Regions from separate parts of the Rhizobium skierniewicense Ch11 genome, predicted to be linked through region 2. Evidence: riboswitches for the same ligand, from Rfam matches in the RefSeq annotation. Region 2 holds a riboswitch; the other holds the start of a gene.
The links. A riboswitch is a leader RNA that binds a small molecule or an ion and turns the genes downstream of it on or off. The one in region 2 is predicted to bind S-adenosylmethionine.
Positions count from the first base shown of each region.

Region 1: linked by a shared signal. The riboswitch ahead of EKM04_RS08570 (O-succinylhomoserine sulfhydrylase) and the one ahead of metA (homoserine O-acetyltransferase MetA) in region 2 are both predicted to bind S-adenosylmethionine.

Region 1 is NZ_RXPG01000009.1:33,384-40,979, forward strand. It holds gene EKM04_RS08550 (aspartate aminotransferase family protein) at 264-1,472, shown strand; gene argF (ornithine carbamoyltransferase) at 1,530-2,447, shown strand; gene EKM04_RS08560 (Hsp33 family molecular chaperone) at 2,805-3,797, shown strand; gene apaG (Co2+/Mg2+ efflux protein ApaG) at 3,829-4,221, opposite strand; gene EKM04_RS08570 (O-succinylhomoserine sulfhydrylase) at 4,459-5,643, opposite strand; SAM riboswitch at 5,689-5,767, opposite strand; gene EKM04_RS08575 (2'-deoxycytidine 5'-triphosphate deaminase) at 5,843-6,940, shown strand; tRNA gene EKM04_RS08580 (tRNA-Gly) at 6,992-7,062, shown strand; gene EKM04_RS08585 (hypothetical protein) at 7,464-7,596, shown strand, end outside.
Region 2 is NZ_RXPG01000003.1:195,774-203,369, forward strand. It holds gene EKM04_RS02535 (MFS transporter) at 1-401, opposite strand, end outside; gene EKM04_RS02540 (DeoR/GlpR family DNA-binding transcription regulator) at 398-1,219, opposite strand; gene EKM04_RS02545 (polyprenyl synthetase family protein) at 1,336-2,235, opposite strand; gene mtgA (monofunctional biosynthetic peptidoglycan transglycosylase) at 2,471-3,151, shown strand; gene EKM04_RS02555 (aldose epimerase family protein) at 3,157-4,179, opposite strand; gene metA (homoserine O-acetyltransferase MetA) at 4,255-5,193, opposite strand; SAM riboswitch at 5,269-5,345, opposite strand; gene EKM04_RS02565 (hypothetical protein) at 5,482-5,754, opposite strand; gene EKM04_RS02570 (thiamine diphosphokinase) at 5,923-6,573, shown strand; gene EKM04_RS02575 (ABC-F family ATP-binding cassette domain-containing protein) at 6,578-7,596, shown strand, end outside.

The sequences.
Region 1 (7,596 bases), on a different contig from region 2:
AATCGATTTTCCGGTTTTCCCCAACTTGCTGCATTTGTGAGTCAGAAAAGCAACACCTCGTATGGTGTCCCAAATCTTCTACCATGGCTTGAGACAGCCGGAAAATACGGACATTTGTTGACATCGCCAGGTGAAGTGACAATAGTGATTGCGTAAGAGGAAGACGACCCGAAGCCGCCGCGAGGCGGCATTTTTGATTTTCAGGCACGGGATGACCGGTAAGCCCTTATGACAGCGCCTTTCGCGCAAGGAGTGACACTGCCATGGCCGACACTGTGCTCGAAACTGGGCCATTGTTCGATACGTTTTCCAGAGCTCCCCTGCGCTTTGAACGAGGAGAGGGCGTTTGGCTCGTTACGGAAAAGGGCGAGCGATACCTGGATTTTGGTGCGGGCGTGGCGGTCACATCGGTTGGTCACAGCCATCCGCACATGGTGGACGCGTTAAAGTCGCAGGCAGAAAAGGTCTGGCACCTGTCCAATCTCTACGAGGTTGAGGGGCAGGAAGTGCTCGCCAAGCGGCTGACGGATGCAACTTTTGCGGACAAGGTTTTCTTCACCAATTCGGGTGCGGAATCCCTGGAATGCGCTATCAAAACCGCGCGCCGTTATCATTACACGCATGGTCATCCGGAAAAATTCCGTATCATTACCTTTGAAGGCGCTTTCCATGGGCGCACGCTGGCAACGATTGCTGCCGGTGGACAGGAGAAATACATCGAGGGTTTCGGTCCCAAGGTCGAGGGCTTCGATCAGGTACCGTTCAACGATCTCGACGCGCTGAAAGCGGCGATCCTTCCGGAAACGGCAGCGCTGCTGATCGAGCCGATTCAAGGTGAGGGCGGTGTGCGCCCCGTGTCGCCGGAGTTTCTGCGGGCACTACGGGCGCTGTGTGACGAGCATGGCCTGCTGCTGATTTTTGATGAAGTACAGACCGGCGTCGGCCGCACGGGCAAGTTCTTTGCGCATGAGTGGTCGGGCGTGACGCCGGATATCATGGCGGTGGCCAAGGGTATCGGCGGCGGTTTTCCGTTCGGCGCATGCCTTGCCACGGCAGAGGCCGCATCCGGCATGACGGCTGGCGTGCATGGTACGACGTATGGCGGCAACCCGTTGGCCATGGCCTGCGGCAACGCGGTGCTGGATATCGTTCTGGCCGACGACTTTCTTCCGCATGTGCGAGACGTTGCACTGGTATTCCGTCAAGGGCTCGCATCGCTCAAGGATCGCTATCCTGATGTGATCGAGGAGATCAGAGGCGAGGGTCTTCTGATCGGCGTCAAGGCGAAGGTGCCGTCATCGGATCTGCTGCATGCGATCCGTGCGGAACGGCTTCTGGGCGTTCCGGCTGGTGACAATGTCATCCGGCTGCTGCCGCCGCTTGTCGTGACGGCGGAAGAGGCGCGCGAGGGGCTGGCCCGGCTTGAAAGAGCGGCGGAAAGCCTCACCACGAAAATGGCAAAAAGCGCTTGAACGCGCATTGTTCAGGCAAGCGCCAAGCGCGGCCTGCACCAACGGGACTATATTGAAATGGCATCAGCAAAGCATTTTCTAGACCTTTCGGCCGTTGGTTCGGAAGACCTGCGGGTTATTATGGATGACGCCCGTGCGCGAAAGATTGCCACCAAGAACGGTACGGCGGAAAAGCCGCTGGCTGGCAAGATGTTGGCAATGATCTTCGAAAAGCCCTCCACGCGGACGCGTGTCTCCTTCGATGTCGGCATGCGCCAACTGGGCGGCGAGACTCTGTTCTTGTCCGGCACGGAAATGCAGCTTGGTCGCGCTGAAACCATTGGCGATACGGCCAAGGTTCTGTCGCGCTATGTCGACGCGATCATGATCCGCACCACCGACCATTCGCGCCTGCTTGAGCTTGCCGAACATGCGACCGTGCCTGTCATCAACGGCCTCACCGACGATACGCACCCTTGCCAGATCATGGCAGATATCCTTACCTTCGAGGAGCATCGCGGCCCGATCAAAGGTAAGACCATTGCCTGGACGGGTGATGGCAACAACGTGCTGCATTCGCTGGTGGAAGGGTCTGCACGCTTCGGTTACCGCATGAACATGGCCGTGCCGATGGGGTCTGAGCCCCATGACCGCTTTCTGAACTGGGCGCGCAACAATGGTGGCGACGTCAAGCTCTATCACGAAGCGCAGCGCGCCGTGGAAGGTGCCGATTGCGTCGTGACCGACACGTGGGTTTCCATGAACCAGGAACACAAGGCGCGGGGCCATAACATCTTTCAGCCTTACCAGGTCAATGCCGCCCTTATGAGCAAGGCCAACAAGGACGCGTTGTTCATGCATTGCCTGCCGGCGCATCGCGGTGAAGAGGTGACGGATGACGTCATCGACGGCCCTCAGTCTGTCGTCTTCGATGAGGCCGAAAACCGTCTGCATGCGCAAAAGGCCATCATCGCCTGGTGCATGGGCGTTATCTGATTTGCGTCAGCCAATCACCTGCAGGTGATGCTGAACCGGGTAACTTGAATTTCAGGCCGGGGTTCCTACTTCTAGCGCAATTCAATGCTGCCGTTTTTGACAACGGCAGCTTTTCATCAATCGTTCGCCGCTCGGTGGCTTCGTGCAGGTTCGCGTCTCGCAGGAGGCCCGGTCCGAACGGATACGCTGTTCTCGGATAAACCGCTCCTTTGCGAAAGTTAAGGTGGCACGGTGGTTCCGTTTTCATCGTCCCCGGTCTATCTGTGCGATACGAACATCATGCCCGTTGGTCGATGCTGTCGCGGTTTCGATCATTTTGCGCGCAAGCTCGGGCAACGGACGTCAAGGAGTTAGGACATGGCAGACGCAACGGTACAGCTGGACGATCTTAAATTGGCTGGCGACGACAAGGTCGTTCCCTTTCAGGTAGAGGGACTGGACGTGCGCGGTCGCGCCGTTCAGGTCGGACCACTCCTCAATGCTATTCTGGCGCGGCATGACTACCCGCCGGTCGTAGCTCGTCTTTTGGCGGAGGCGGTGGTTTTGACGTCGCTTATTGGCACCTCCCTTAAGTTTTCCGGCAAACTGACCCTTCAAACGAAGAGCGATGGTCCTGTGGATTTGCTGGTCGCTGATTTTTCTGCACCTGAAAGCATGCGTGCCTATGCCCGTTTTGATGAGGAGCGTCTGGCTGAGGCGACCGCTGCTGGCCAAACATCGCCGGAACAGTTGCTGGGCGAGGGTATTCTTGCCTTCACCATCGACCAGGGTGTAGGCATGCAACCATATCAGGGCATCGTACCCCTGGACGGGTCCTCACTGGAAGACATTGCTGGCGTCTATTTTCGTCAGTCAGAACAGTTGCCGACCCGCGTACGCCTTGGCGTTGCCGAGTTGTTTGACCGGGACAGCGATGGCAATCCGCGTCGCAGTTGGCGCGCAGGCGGTATTATTGCGCAGTTTCTGCCACAGGCGCCTGAGCGTGTTCGCCAACGCGACCTTCACGGCGGCGATGGCGACGAGGGTGCTGCCGAATATGCGGAGGACGATGCCTGGACCGAAGCCGTCGCTCTGATCGACACAGTAGACATGGATGAGCTGACCGATCCGCAGGTGCCTGCGGAAAAACTGTTGTTTCGCCTTTTCCATGAGCAGGGCGTGCGGGTCTATGATCCGCAACTGATCGTCGATCGCTGCAACTGCTCGCGCGACAAGATCAAAGGGGTCCTGTCAGGATTTTCCGCAACGGAAATCCAGGAAAGCCAGGAGAATGGTGTCATCTCCGTCACCTGCGAGTTCTGCTCCACCACCTACCATTATCCGGTTGAGGAAATGGAAGCGGCAAGATGAGTTGGAAAGGCGGGATGATCTCCCGCCTTTTTTAATTGAGGATTCTTGTCAGGCCGGGACTATCCAGAGAAAATGCGGGGATAGCGACGTTGAAGACCTCGCCGGTATCCGCCTTCATTTCATAATGGCCGAACATCATGCCGGATGGCGTATCCAGCGGACAGCCGGAGGAGTACTCATAGGTGTCACCGGGTTTCAGCTGCGGCTGTTCACCGATCACACCGGGGCCCGATACTTCGTCCACCTGTCCGGTTTCATCCGTAATATTCCAGTAGCGACTGACGAGAGTGACAGCCACATTCGACAGATTGGAAATCACCACTGTGTAGCCCCAGACGTAACGGCTGTCATCCGGGTCGGACTGCTCTTCAAGGTAATAGGGGTCGACGGTGACCTCGATGTCTCTTGTCACTGCTCGATACATAATGCGGCCCTAAGTCATTGCTTGTTAAATATTCTACACCAAAGGCGTGGATCATCGTCAAGAAACTGCAGGTTACCGCTGGATTTTGAAGAACAGGACGCACGCTTTTCCGATAGATATCACCTTTAGGGTAATATCCGGTTACCACACCCACTTTTTTGGCGTCTCCGGGCGCTGTTTCGCGGTGGAGGAACGGGTAGACATGGCCCGGCACATGTCCGGGCCGTGGCCCTAGCATCAGGCAGATACCGTGGCGATCGCGGCTGCAAAATCCTCCACCAGATCGTCAGTATCTTCTATCCCACAGGAAAGACGCAGCGTGCCGCCGGAAATTCCGAGTTCAGCACGGGCCTCGTCGGTCAGGTTCTTGTGCGTTGTTGTGGCAGGATGGGTAATCAGGCTTTTCGCATCACCCAGATTGTTGGAAATCTTGACGATCTCAAGCGCATTCTGCAGCTTGAAGGCCGCTTCCTTGCCACCTTTCAATTCAAAGCACACCAGCGTCGAGCCACCGGTCATCTGCTTGGCGATGATATCGGCTTGAGGATGGTCGGCGCGGCCTGGGTAGATAACCCTGCCGATTTTGTTCTGGTCGGCAAGAAAATCGGCAATCTTTCCGGCATTCGCCGTCTGCTGGCGCACGCGCAACGGCAGCGTTTCAATGCCCTTCAGCAGCGTCCATGCGTTGAAAGGAGACATGGCCGGGCCTGTGTGGCGGAAGTAGTCCTGAAGCTCTTCCTCGATCCACTTTTTGTCGGAGAGAACGACGCCACCGAGACAACGTCCCTGACCATCAATGTGCTTGGTTGCGGAGTAGACGACAATATGGGCGCCCAGTTCAAGCGGCTTCTGGAAAAGCGGTGTTGCAAACACGTTGTCAACGACCAGCTTTGCGCCGATCTGGTTGGCCAGCTTTGCAACGCCTGCGATATCGACCACTTCCAGTGTTGGATTGGTGGGGCTTTCCAGGAAGAAGAGCTTGGTGTTCTGCTGAATTGCCTTTTCCCAGTTGGCCAGATCACGTCCATCGACCAGCGTGCATTCGATGCCATATTTTGGTGCTAGCGTCTCGACAACCCAGCGGCAGGAGCCGAACAAGGCGCGGGCGGCAACGATGTGATCGCCTGCCTTCAGCTGGCAGAGAATGGCGGCGCTGACGGCAGCCATGCCCGAGGCCGTGGCGCGCGCGTCTTCGGCGCCCTCCAGCAGGCACATGCGCTTTTCGAACATGTCATTGGTGGGGCTGGCATAACGGGCGTAGATGAAGCCTTCCGTCTCGCCCTTGAAGCGGGCTTCGGCCGCCTCGGAGCTGTCGTAGACGAAACCTTGCGTGAGGTAGATCGCCTCAGATGTTTCGCCGTAGCCGGAACGCAGTGTGCCGCCATGTACCAGCTGTGTTGCCGGGCGCCATTTCTTGCTCATGTCATCACCTTACAAACAAAAAAACCGGCCGCAAAAGCAGACCGGTTACAAGCGCACCCGGTCTTTTTAGCCACTTGTTTAACGTGGCTGCAAGCCGACCGGCCAAATCACCACGGGATAAGCTTGGCTTAACCCCGTTAACGACTTGCGTCAATGCCTTGCTTTTGGTTTTGTCGCCGTGAAACGGGATGACCAAAACATGACGAGAACGACGGGCATATTGGCGGATGGTGCAATCCGGGAACTGTTCGCCTCCGGCCAACTGACGAGCGAACGGGCTCTGGATTCGGATCAGATCCAGCCCGCGAGCCTTGATCTGCGGCTCGGCGCCAAGGCCTATCGTGTGCGTGCAAGCTTCATGCCCGGCCCATCCACAAAAGTGATCGAGAAGCTGAGAAGGCTCAGCCTGCATGAGATCGACCTTGGCGAAGGTGCCGTGCTGGAGACCGGTTGCGTCTACATCGTACCTTTGATGGAGGCTGTTGCTCTTCCAGCCGATATGTCTGCCTCTGCTAACCCCAAAAGCTCGACTGGCCGTCTGGATATCTTTACCCGCGTCATAACTGACTATGCGCAGGAATTCGACAAGATACCCACGGGTTACAAGGGTCCACTCTATCTCGAGATCAGTCCGCGCACCTTCCCCATCGTCGTGCGTCAGGGCTCGCGCCTGTCGCAAATTCGCTTTCGGATCGGTCATGCGGTTTTGAACGAGGCCGAATTGCTGAGCCTGCATGAGAGCGAAACGCTGGTTGCCAGTGAAACCCCCAACGTGTCAGGCGGCGGCATAGCCCTGTCCATCGACCTTCAGGGCTTTGGCGAGCAAGGTCTTATCGGTTATCGCGGCAAGCATCACACAGCCGTTGTCGATGTCGATGAGAAGGCCGCGCACGATGTGCTCGATTTCTGGGAGCCAATCTACGCCCGCGGCCGCGCCGAACTTATTCTCGATCCGGATGAATTCTACATCCTCGTCTCCCAAGAAGCCGTCCACGTACCGCCGCTTTATGCAGCGGAGATGACACCTTTCGATCCGCTGGTCGGTGAATTTCGCGTTCACTATGCCGGCTTCTTCGACCCGGGCTTCGGCCATGCCAGCGCCGGTGGCACCGGCAGCCGGGCCGTTCTGGAAGTCAGAAGCCACGAAGTTCCCTTTATCCTCGAGCACGGCCAAATCGTCGGCCGTCTGGTCTATGAACACATGCTGACCAAGCCGGAAGGCCTTTATGGGGCAGGTCTCGGGTCCAATTATCAGGCTCAAGGCCTCAAGCTTTCAAAACATTTCCGCGCCGGGTAATCATAACGGTGTCTTGACAGTTCTCCGGAACTGTCGGACCCTTACGTTCACGCGGGTGTAGCTCAATGGTAGAGCAGCAGCTTCCCAAGCTGAATACGAGGGTTCGATTCCCTTCACCCGCTCAGCCTTCAAATTCTAGCTTTTCGTGTGCTTCCCACTATATCGAAGAGTAAAGTTTTACAGGTAGTTTTACAGGGTAGTGTTCCCTGTGTGATCTATTATGCTTAATTAGTGTGGACTTTGGCGACTAAGAAATTTGGATAGTGGCACTGCGTTAACTGTAGCAATTTTGTGGCAGTGATTTACATTTGTAGCGTGCTTATTAATTAATTATCAAAATTGTTAGAGCAAGCTATAGACCTGAGGGCAAATGTACGCATAATGGCGGCAACACACAGGAATAGGGGTTGACACGATTTAATTTTCGTATATCGGCGCGCTGACATACAAAAAACAAATCTGTAACCTACATACGGAACAGATGACGACTTGATTGGTTCTCGTCGTATAGAAGGAGCGAGTTATGGAAACTAATTTGCAATGCAACCAGCTCGCTGCGCGATTCGAAAAGATGGCCGCAGGCGGGCTTCTAGATGTTAAGTTCTTTGTTCGTAACCAAGATGAGGCTTCTGCTGAGTCGGTTTGTGAAGAAGTGA
Region 2 (7,596 bases):
ACGACGGCATTGGCATTCATGGCAACATCCATGGCACCCGTCAGTCCCCCGAACACAAAGACGGCCACGACAGCTGCCCACAGTGGATTCGCCATGGTGATCAACAGCAGCGTCGGTACCATGATCAGCGCGACCGTCAGCGTGACGGTTCGCGAACCTAGACGGCCGATCTGAGAGCCCGCAATGGGCATAAAGGACAGCGACCCGAGGCCGTAGGCCAGGATGACGAGGCCCAGAGTGCTTTCGCTCAGCGAAAAACGCTTGGCAAATTCCGGGATCATCGGAGCCCAGGATCCCATCATGAAACCATTCATCAGGAACAGCAGGGAAACGCCGAGGCGTGTCCTCGTCATATAGGGGGTGCGGGCGGGTATAGGCGTTTGCGTGGCAGTGCCGGTCATCGGGACTGGTCCTTCGGTGCATGCGTATGAAATAAGCTGTCGGAAGACGATCCAGCCTGATGAATCTTGACGCCCGTACTGGCCAGAGCGCCGACCATGGTGAGATCGGCACCCTCCTCAAGAACGAGGGTAAGCGTCGAAGACAGTGAGGAAACATGGAAGGCGGAGGGGACCCCCAGCTTCTCGGAGGTTATGGCGGCAAGTGTCCGGGCGCTGGCTTCACAGGCAAGCCGCTTGAAGGTGGCATCTTCATAGATTTCGGCACAAAGTCCATCGACTGTCAGACCGCAGACGCCGACGATGCAAAGATCGGGCCGCATCTGTTCCAACTGCCGTATGGCCGTCGCGTCGATGGCCGCGCCGATGGCGGGATGGACCCGGCCACCGATCAGAATGAGATCGATGTCCGTATTTCCTTCCAGTTCGGCGGCAATGACCGGCGTGCTGGTGATCACGGTAAGCTTCAAACCCGCCCCAAGATTTTTAGCTATGGCCAGATTGGTGGAGCCGGCATCGATAAAGACCGTCATTCCGTCCTGTAAGAATCGAGCAGCAGTTCGGCCCAACGTCGCCTTGCGATCCGGCATTTCCGTCATACGGGTTTTCAGTGGGACGGTTGTTCTGGTCGCCAAAAGCGCGCCGCCGTAAACGCGCGTGCATTCTCCTCGGGCCGCCATCTCGCGCAGATCGCGCCTGACCGTGTCTTCCGAGACGTCGAACGTCTGCGCCAGTTCCTGTGACAGCACCCGACCGTGCTGTTGTAACTGCGCGTAGATCAACGCTTGTCTCTCGCTCACAAAATGGTCTGGCTTGCTCATTCGGAATCATTCGGCTAAATCGTGCATAAACATGCATACGATGGCAGGGATCATCGATCAAGCGATTTATGGCGAGCGGCTTTAAAAACAGGCGATGACTGGACTGGCGATGGAGGTCAGTTTTTGCGCTCGGCAACAAACCGTGCGGTTTCGATCAGGATATCCGCGCGTTTGCCATAGGGGGTCAGCAGATCCGAGGCTTCCGACACCAGTTCACGCAAACGGCTTCGACCCCAGTCCGATCCGCGCAGAGCAACCAATGTTCCCTTGCCCCGGGCGGCATCCTTGCCGGTCGCCTTGCCCATGGTGGCGGCGTCGGAGGTGAGATCGAGGAGGTCGTCGGCCAGTTGAAAAGCAAGGCCGATCTTTTCGCCGTAGCTGCGCAGACGCGTTCGCTCGGTGGAAATGCTTCCGGCGATGATCGCACCGGCTTCACAGGCAAAACGGATGAGGGCACCGGTTTTCATCGCCTGCAATGTAATCACGCCGCCCTCGTCGGGGGCTTGGCTCTCGGCTGCCAGATCGAGTGCCTGTCCGCCCGCCATGCCGCCGATACCCGCCGCTTTCGCCAATGCGAGGACGAGTGTGGCTCTGCGATCGTCGGGCAGGGTGGTCTCCGGTGACGCGATAATATCGAAGGCCAGCGTCAGCAGGCTATCGCCCGCCAGAATGGCCGTCGCCTCATCGAATTTCCTGTGAACCGTCGGCTGGCCGCGGCGCAGATCATCATTGTCCATGGCAGGAAGATCATCGTGCACCAGCGAATAACAGTGCAGGCATTCCAGCGCTGCGCCGACATGCAATGCGGCGGTGGCGTCACCACCCAAAAGAGCCGCGGTCTCGATAACCAGAAACGGCCGCAACCGCTTGCCACCGTTCAAGACACCGTGGCGCATGGCGTTGAGCAAATTTTCCGGGCGGGTGATTTCGTCGGTGCGCGGGTTGCTGGACAGCAAGTCGCCGAGCAAGGCTTCGGTTCTTGCCGCATTGTCGCGCAGCCGGGTCTCGAATGTCATCTTGCCTGTTTCCTTACCATGTCAGGTGACGATTGGCTCTTTCGCATGGGGAAAAATGGCTGGCAATCGTTTTTGTCAGCTGGATGTGGAACTTCGTTATCGACAGTAGCCTTGATGGTGTATGCGGAATATGAAAGGCTTCGATGGGTAGCCAAGTGGGGGCCAAGTTTTGAGCAGCACGCCGGACAGCGAGACGGATCACGAAACGCTTGTCGAGAGCGAGAGAAAACCTGATGTGGATGTGCGAAGTCTCGTGAAACGTATCCTCCTCTTCATTCTCGCCCTGCTGGTTTTGCCCTACCTGCTCATTGTCCTCTATGCCCTGCCTTTCATGCGTCCGGTTTCGACGCTGATGCTGGCCGATCTCGTCATGTTTCAGGGCTATGATCGACGCTGGGTGTCGCTCGACGAGATTTCACCACGGCTCGTTCAATCGGTGATGATGTCCGAGGATGGGCAATTCTGTTCCCACGGCGGGGTAGACTGGAACCAGATGCAGACAGTGGTCAACAGCGCATTGGAAGGTGAGGCCACGCGTGGTGCCAGCACCATTCCCATGCAGACGTCAAAAAACCTGTTTCTATGGAATGGCCGGTCTTTCATCCGCAAAGGGTTGGAACTGCCCCTGGCTGTCGTGTCCGACTTCGTCTGGTCAAAAAAACGGATGATGGAGATTTATCTCAACGTCGCCGAATGGGGGCCGGGCATTTACGGCATCGAAGCCGCTGCGCAATACCACTTCAAGGTCTCGGCCTCGAAGTTGAGTTCGCGGCAGGCAGCACTTCTTGCGGTCGCGCTGCCCAATCCGATTGATCGCGTTGCTGGAAAACCCGGCAGAGGAATGCAACGTCTGGCCGGCCTCATCGAAAGACGAGCCCGGGGTTCAGGCGCCTATGTCGGGTGCGTTCTGGACTAGGAACCTCAGCCTTTGGTGAAGATGTAGTCGGTTTCCTGACGAAGCGTTTCGCCGGGGCGCAGGATTGCCTTAGGGAAACCATCGTGGTTGACTGCGTCCGGCCAAATCTGGGTTTCGAGGCAAAGGCCCGCAAAAGGTCCATAGCGACGGCCCTCCAGGCCCGGCGCGCCGGTGTTCAACTTGAAGGCCGAGTAGAATTGCACGCCGGGCTCGGTCGTGTGCACTTCCAGCGATACTTTCGAGGCCGGTGCCGTGACACGCGCGACCCTGCGTTTGGCGACGCGCTCCGATGACAGGCAGAAATTGTGATCATAGGTCACCTGCTCGCCGTTTTCTTCCCGCTCGACGGGGACAGGACGGCGCAGATCGAACACGGTGCCATCTACGGGGCGGATTTCGCCGGTCGGGATTTGTCGATCGGTTGTCGGTAAATAATGGTCAGCGGCGATTTCGATTTCGTGGCCGAGCGTGGTTTGCGCGCCATCGAGATTGAAATAGGAATGCTGGCAGATGTTGGCGATGGTCGGCTTGTCGGTCGTCGTCTCATAGACCATCGACAGCACACCGCCTTCCCGGATCGTGTAGGTCGCGGTTACGGTACAATTGCCCGGATAACCAGCACGGCCATCCGGATCGACGATCTGCAGAACCACGTGGTCAGGGCCATGTTCCATCAGCAGCCAGTTGCGCTTGCCGATGTTGTCGCTGCCGCCGTGTAGATGGGTGACACCCTTTTCGTTCAGTTCGAGCTGATAGGTCTTTCCATCGATAGTGAACTTGCCGCTATCGATGCGGTTGGCATTGCGGCCCGGTGTGGCGCCGAAATAGGAGGAGTATTTCGGGTAGTCATCGAAATTGTCGAAGCCCAGAACGAGTGGCGGCTGGTGGCCGTCAAGGCGCAAATCCTGGATGACAGCACCCCAGGTCAGGACATGGGCCGTCAATCCGCCTGCAGAAATGGTGACACGCTCGACCTTTTCTCCCGATGCCGTCAGTCCGAAATTTTCCCGTGTTGCGCCATCGCTCATCGTCTTCATTCTCCCACTCGACACATATGGGCCGGACGTTGCTTTATTTTCCGGCCGCACGCAATTGCAGAATTTTCACTCTGCGCTCTGGTCCTGGCCTTTTCCGATTTCTTCCAGATCATACGGTGTCGTCTGGTAAATCTCGTTGATCCAGTTGCCCATGAACAGATGGGCGTGGCTGCGCCAGCGGTTGAGCGGCGTCAGACCAGGGTCGTTGTGCGGAAAATAATCATGCGGCACCTTGATCGGCACGCCAGCATCGACATCGCGAAAATATTCGTCGGCGAGCGACGTGGAATCGTACTCGACATGGTTGAACATATAGAGCCGCTTGCCTTTCTTCTCGTGCACGAGGCAAACGCCCATCTCCTCGGATTCCATCAGGATTTCAAGGTTGGGATGCTTTTCGATGTCGGCGCGGCGCACTTCTGTCCAGCGCGATACGGGCACCTGAAAATCATCCGAGAAGCCATTGAGGTAGATCGAGGCGGGGCTCAGATTGCGGTGGCGGTAGACGCCGAACGCCTTTTCCTTCAGCGCATGCTTCGGCACATCATGGAAATGGTAGATGGCGGCCATCGCACCCCAGCAGACATTTAGCGTCGAGTGGACATTCGTCTCCGTCCATTCGAAAATCTTGCGCATCTCATCCCAATAGGTCACGTCCTCATAGGTCAGTTTTTCCACGGGCGCGCCGGTGATGATGAAGCCGTCGAACTTGCGGTGACGCACCTCTTCCCAAGTCTCATAAAAGGATAGCAGGTGCTCTTCCGGCGTATTCTTGGCACGATGGCCGCCGATACGAACCAACGAGAGCTCGACCTGAAGCGGAGACGCGCCGACCAGTCGCGCCATCTGGATCTCGGTCTTGATCTTGTTCGGCATGAGATTGAGAAGCCCGATCTGGAGCGGGCGAATATCCTGCCGGATGGCCGCCGTTTCTGTCAGTACCCGCACACCCTCATGTATCAGGGTTTCGAACGCAGGCAGCGTATCGGGGATTTTTATCGGCATGTCGAACTCACTTCCGTGGAGGCGCGGGCCATGAACACAAAAACCGGCAACGAAATCGCAGCCGGTCCTCGGAAATGAGATGTTTCCTCGACCATTTAGCGACTTCTTTAAAGTGGCTGCAAGCCGGTCGGCAAATCACCACATAGGAGCGGTACATACGCCTGGAATTGCTCTGAATCAACGAAAATCGACACTGCTCAATTGCCCTGCAGTCAAGCCGAAACGCCGTAAGTAAAGCGGCGAGCATTTCAGGAAACCCGCCGCTTTACCGTTTCTCAATCTGAGACGTTAGAAGAAACGAACATTGCCTCCTGGTAAGCCGTTGGCAAAAAGGACGTTATTCTGGGGGAAATTCGGGCTCGAAGCCTGATATGTCGCTGTGTAATTGGTATTATCGGCGAACGTGCCGGAACTGTTGGCGAATATCGCATCTCCGTAACCAATCGTGCTGACGTTCAGTTGGTTCGAATTGCCAACGGCTCCGTTTGCGATGGCCGCGATAACCGTAGCGCCGTTGTAGAGAGTGAGAATTCTGCCAGTATTGTTTGTCACGGTGAACATGAAAACCTCCTTTGGTTGCATTTATGTCATACCATGCTTGCTGAAGTGTACTGACCTGAAGTTGTTAACCTCAGCGTAAATCGAAACTCGTTTTAAACGGCGGCATGATGGATGGTCGCATCATGGTTATGGCTTTTGCTTTTTGCCATAGATAGGCTATGGCAGAGCATGACATCTGCTCCTTTCACCATTTTGCTCGGCGGCAACATCACTGTTACGGATCGCTTGCAAAAGGCGGTGGCGGATACGCGCGTGATTGCCGCAGATAGCGGCATGCGTCACGCGCAACCGTTGGGGCTTATCCCTGAGCTTTGGGTTGGCGACTTCGATTCGTCCGACACGGCGCTGCAAGAGGGTTGGGCGGATGTCGAGAAACAACCATTTCCGGCTACAAAGGGCGTTACAGACGGCGAGATTGCGGTTTCCGAAGCCCTGTCCCGGGGTGCGCAGCGATTGACACTGGTTGGAGCATTGGCGGGTGAGCGGTCGGACCATGCGCTGTTTCATCTGCTTTATGCGGTTTCGCTGGCAGAGCGCGGATTCGAGGTGGTGCTGACATCAGGCGAAGAAGAAGCCTATCCGCTGATGGAAGGCACTCTGGACCTCGATCTTCCCTCCGGGTCCCTGTTTTCGGTTGCTGGTTTTACCGCGCTGAAAGGCCTTGATATCGAAAATGCACGCTATCCCCTAGAAAACTTCGCGCTTGCTTTCGGCTCGTCGCGCACTATTTCCAACGTGGCGGAAGGCCCCTTGCGCCTTCGCCTCAAAAGCGGCAAAGCCATCGTGCTTGCCCGTCCTTATGACAAGACCGGAGCCTGACACCTTGGCACCCCCCATTTTGAAACTCGACGATATCACGCTGAAATTCGGCGCTACCCCGCTGCTTGACGGTGCCAACCTTCAAGTCGAGCCCGGCGATCGCATCTGCCTCGTCGGCCGCAACGGTTCGGGCAAATCCACGCTGATGAAAATCGCTGCCGGTCTGGTCGAGGCGCAATCGGGTGAGATTTTCAAGCACCCTTCCGCCACCATTCGTTATCTGGATCAGGCACCGGATTTTGCCGGTTACGAGACGGTGCAGGCCTATGCCGAGGGGGGGCTGGGACCGGGTGATGATGCCTATCGCGTCACCTATCTGTTGGAACATCTGGGCCTGACGGGACAGGAACATCCGTCCAGCCTTTCCGGCGGGGAAGCGCGCCGCGCAGCACTCGTGCGCGTCATGGCGCCTGAGCCCGATATCCTGATGCTGGACGAGCCGACCAACCATCTCGACCTGCCGACCATCGAATGGCTGGAAAGCGAATTGCAGCAGACGCGCAGCGCGCTGGTGCTGATTTCGCATGACCGTCGTTTTCTCGAAAAAGTCTCCACCGCCACCGTCTGGCTGGACCGAGGACAGGCACGTCGTCTCAGCCGCGGTTTTGCGCATTTCGAGGAATGGCGCGACAAGGTGCTGGAAGAAGAAGAGCTGGAACAGCACAAGCTCGGCAAGGCCATCGAGCGCGAAGAACACTGGATGCGCTATGGCGTGACGGCGCGTCGCAAGCGCAACATGCGCCGCGTCGGCGAGCTTCAGGCCATGCGCGCCGACTACCGCGGCCATAAGGGGCCACAGGGTTCCGTGCAGGCAACGGCGGCAGAGGGGCGCGAGTCGGGCAAGCTGGTGATCGAGGCTCATGCCATCACCAAATCCTATGGCGAGCGGGACATCGTCACGCCGTTTTCGCTGCGCGTCCATCGCGGTGATTGCATCGGTTTTGTCGGACCCAACGGTGCTGGTAAGACCACGCTGTTGAAAATGCTGACGGGCCAGCTGAAGCCTGACACGGGTAAAGTCAA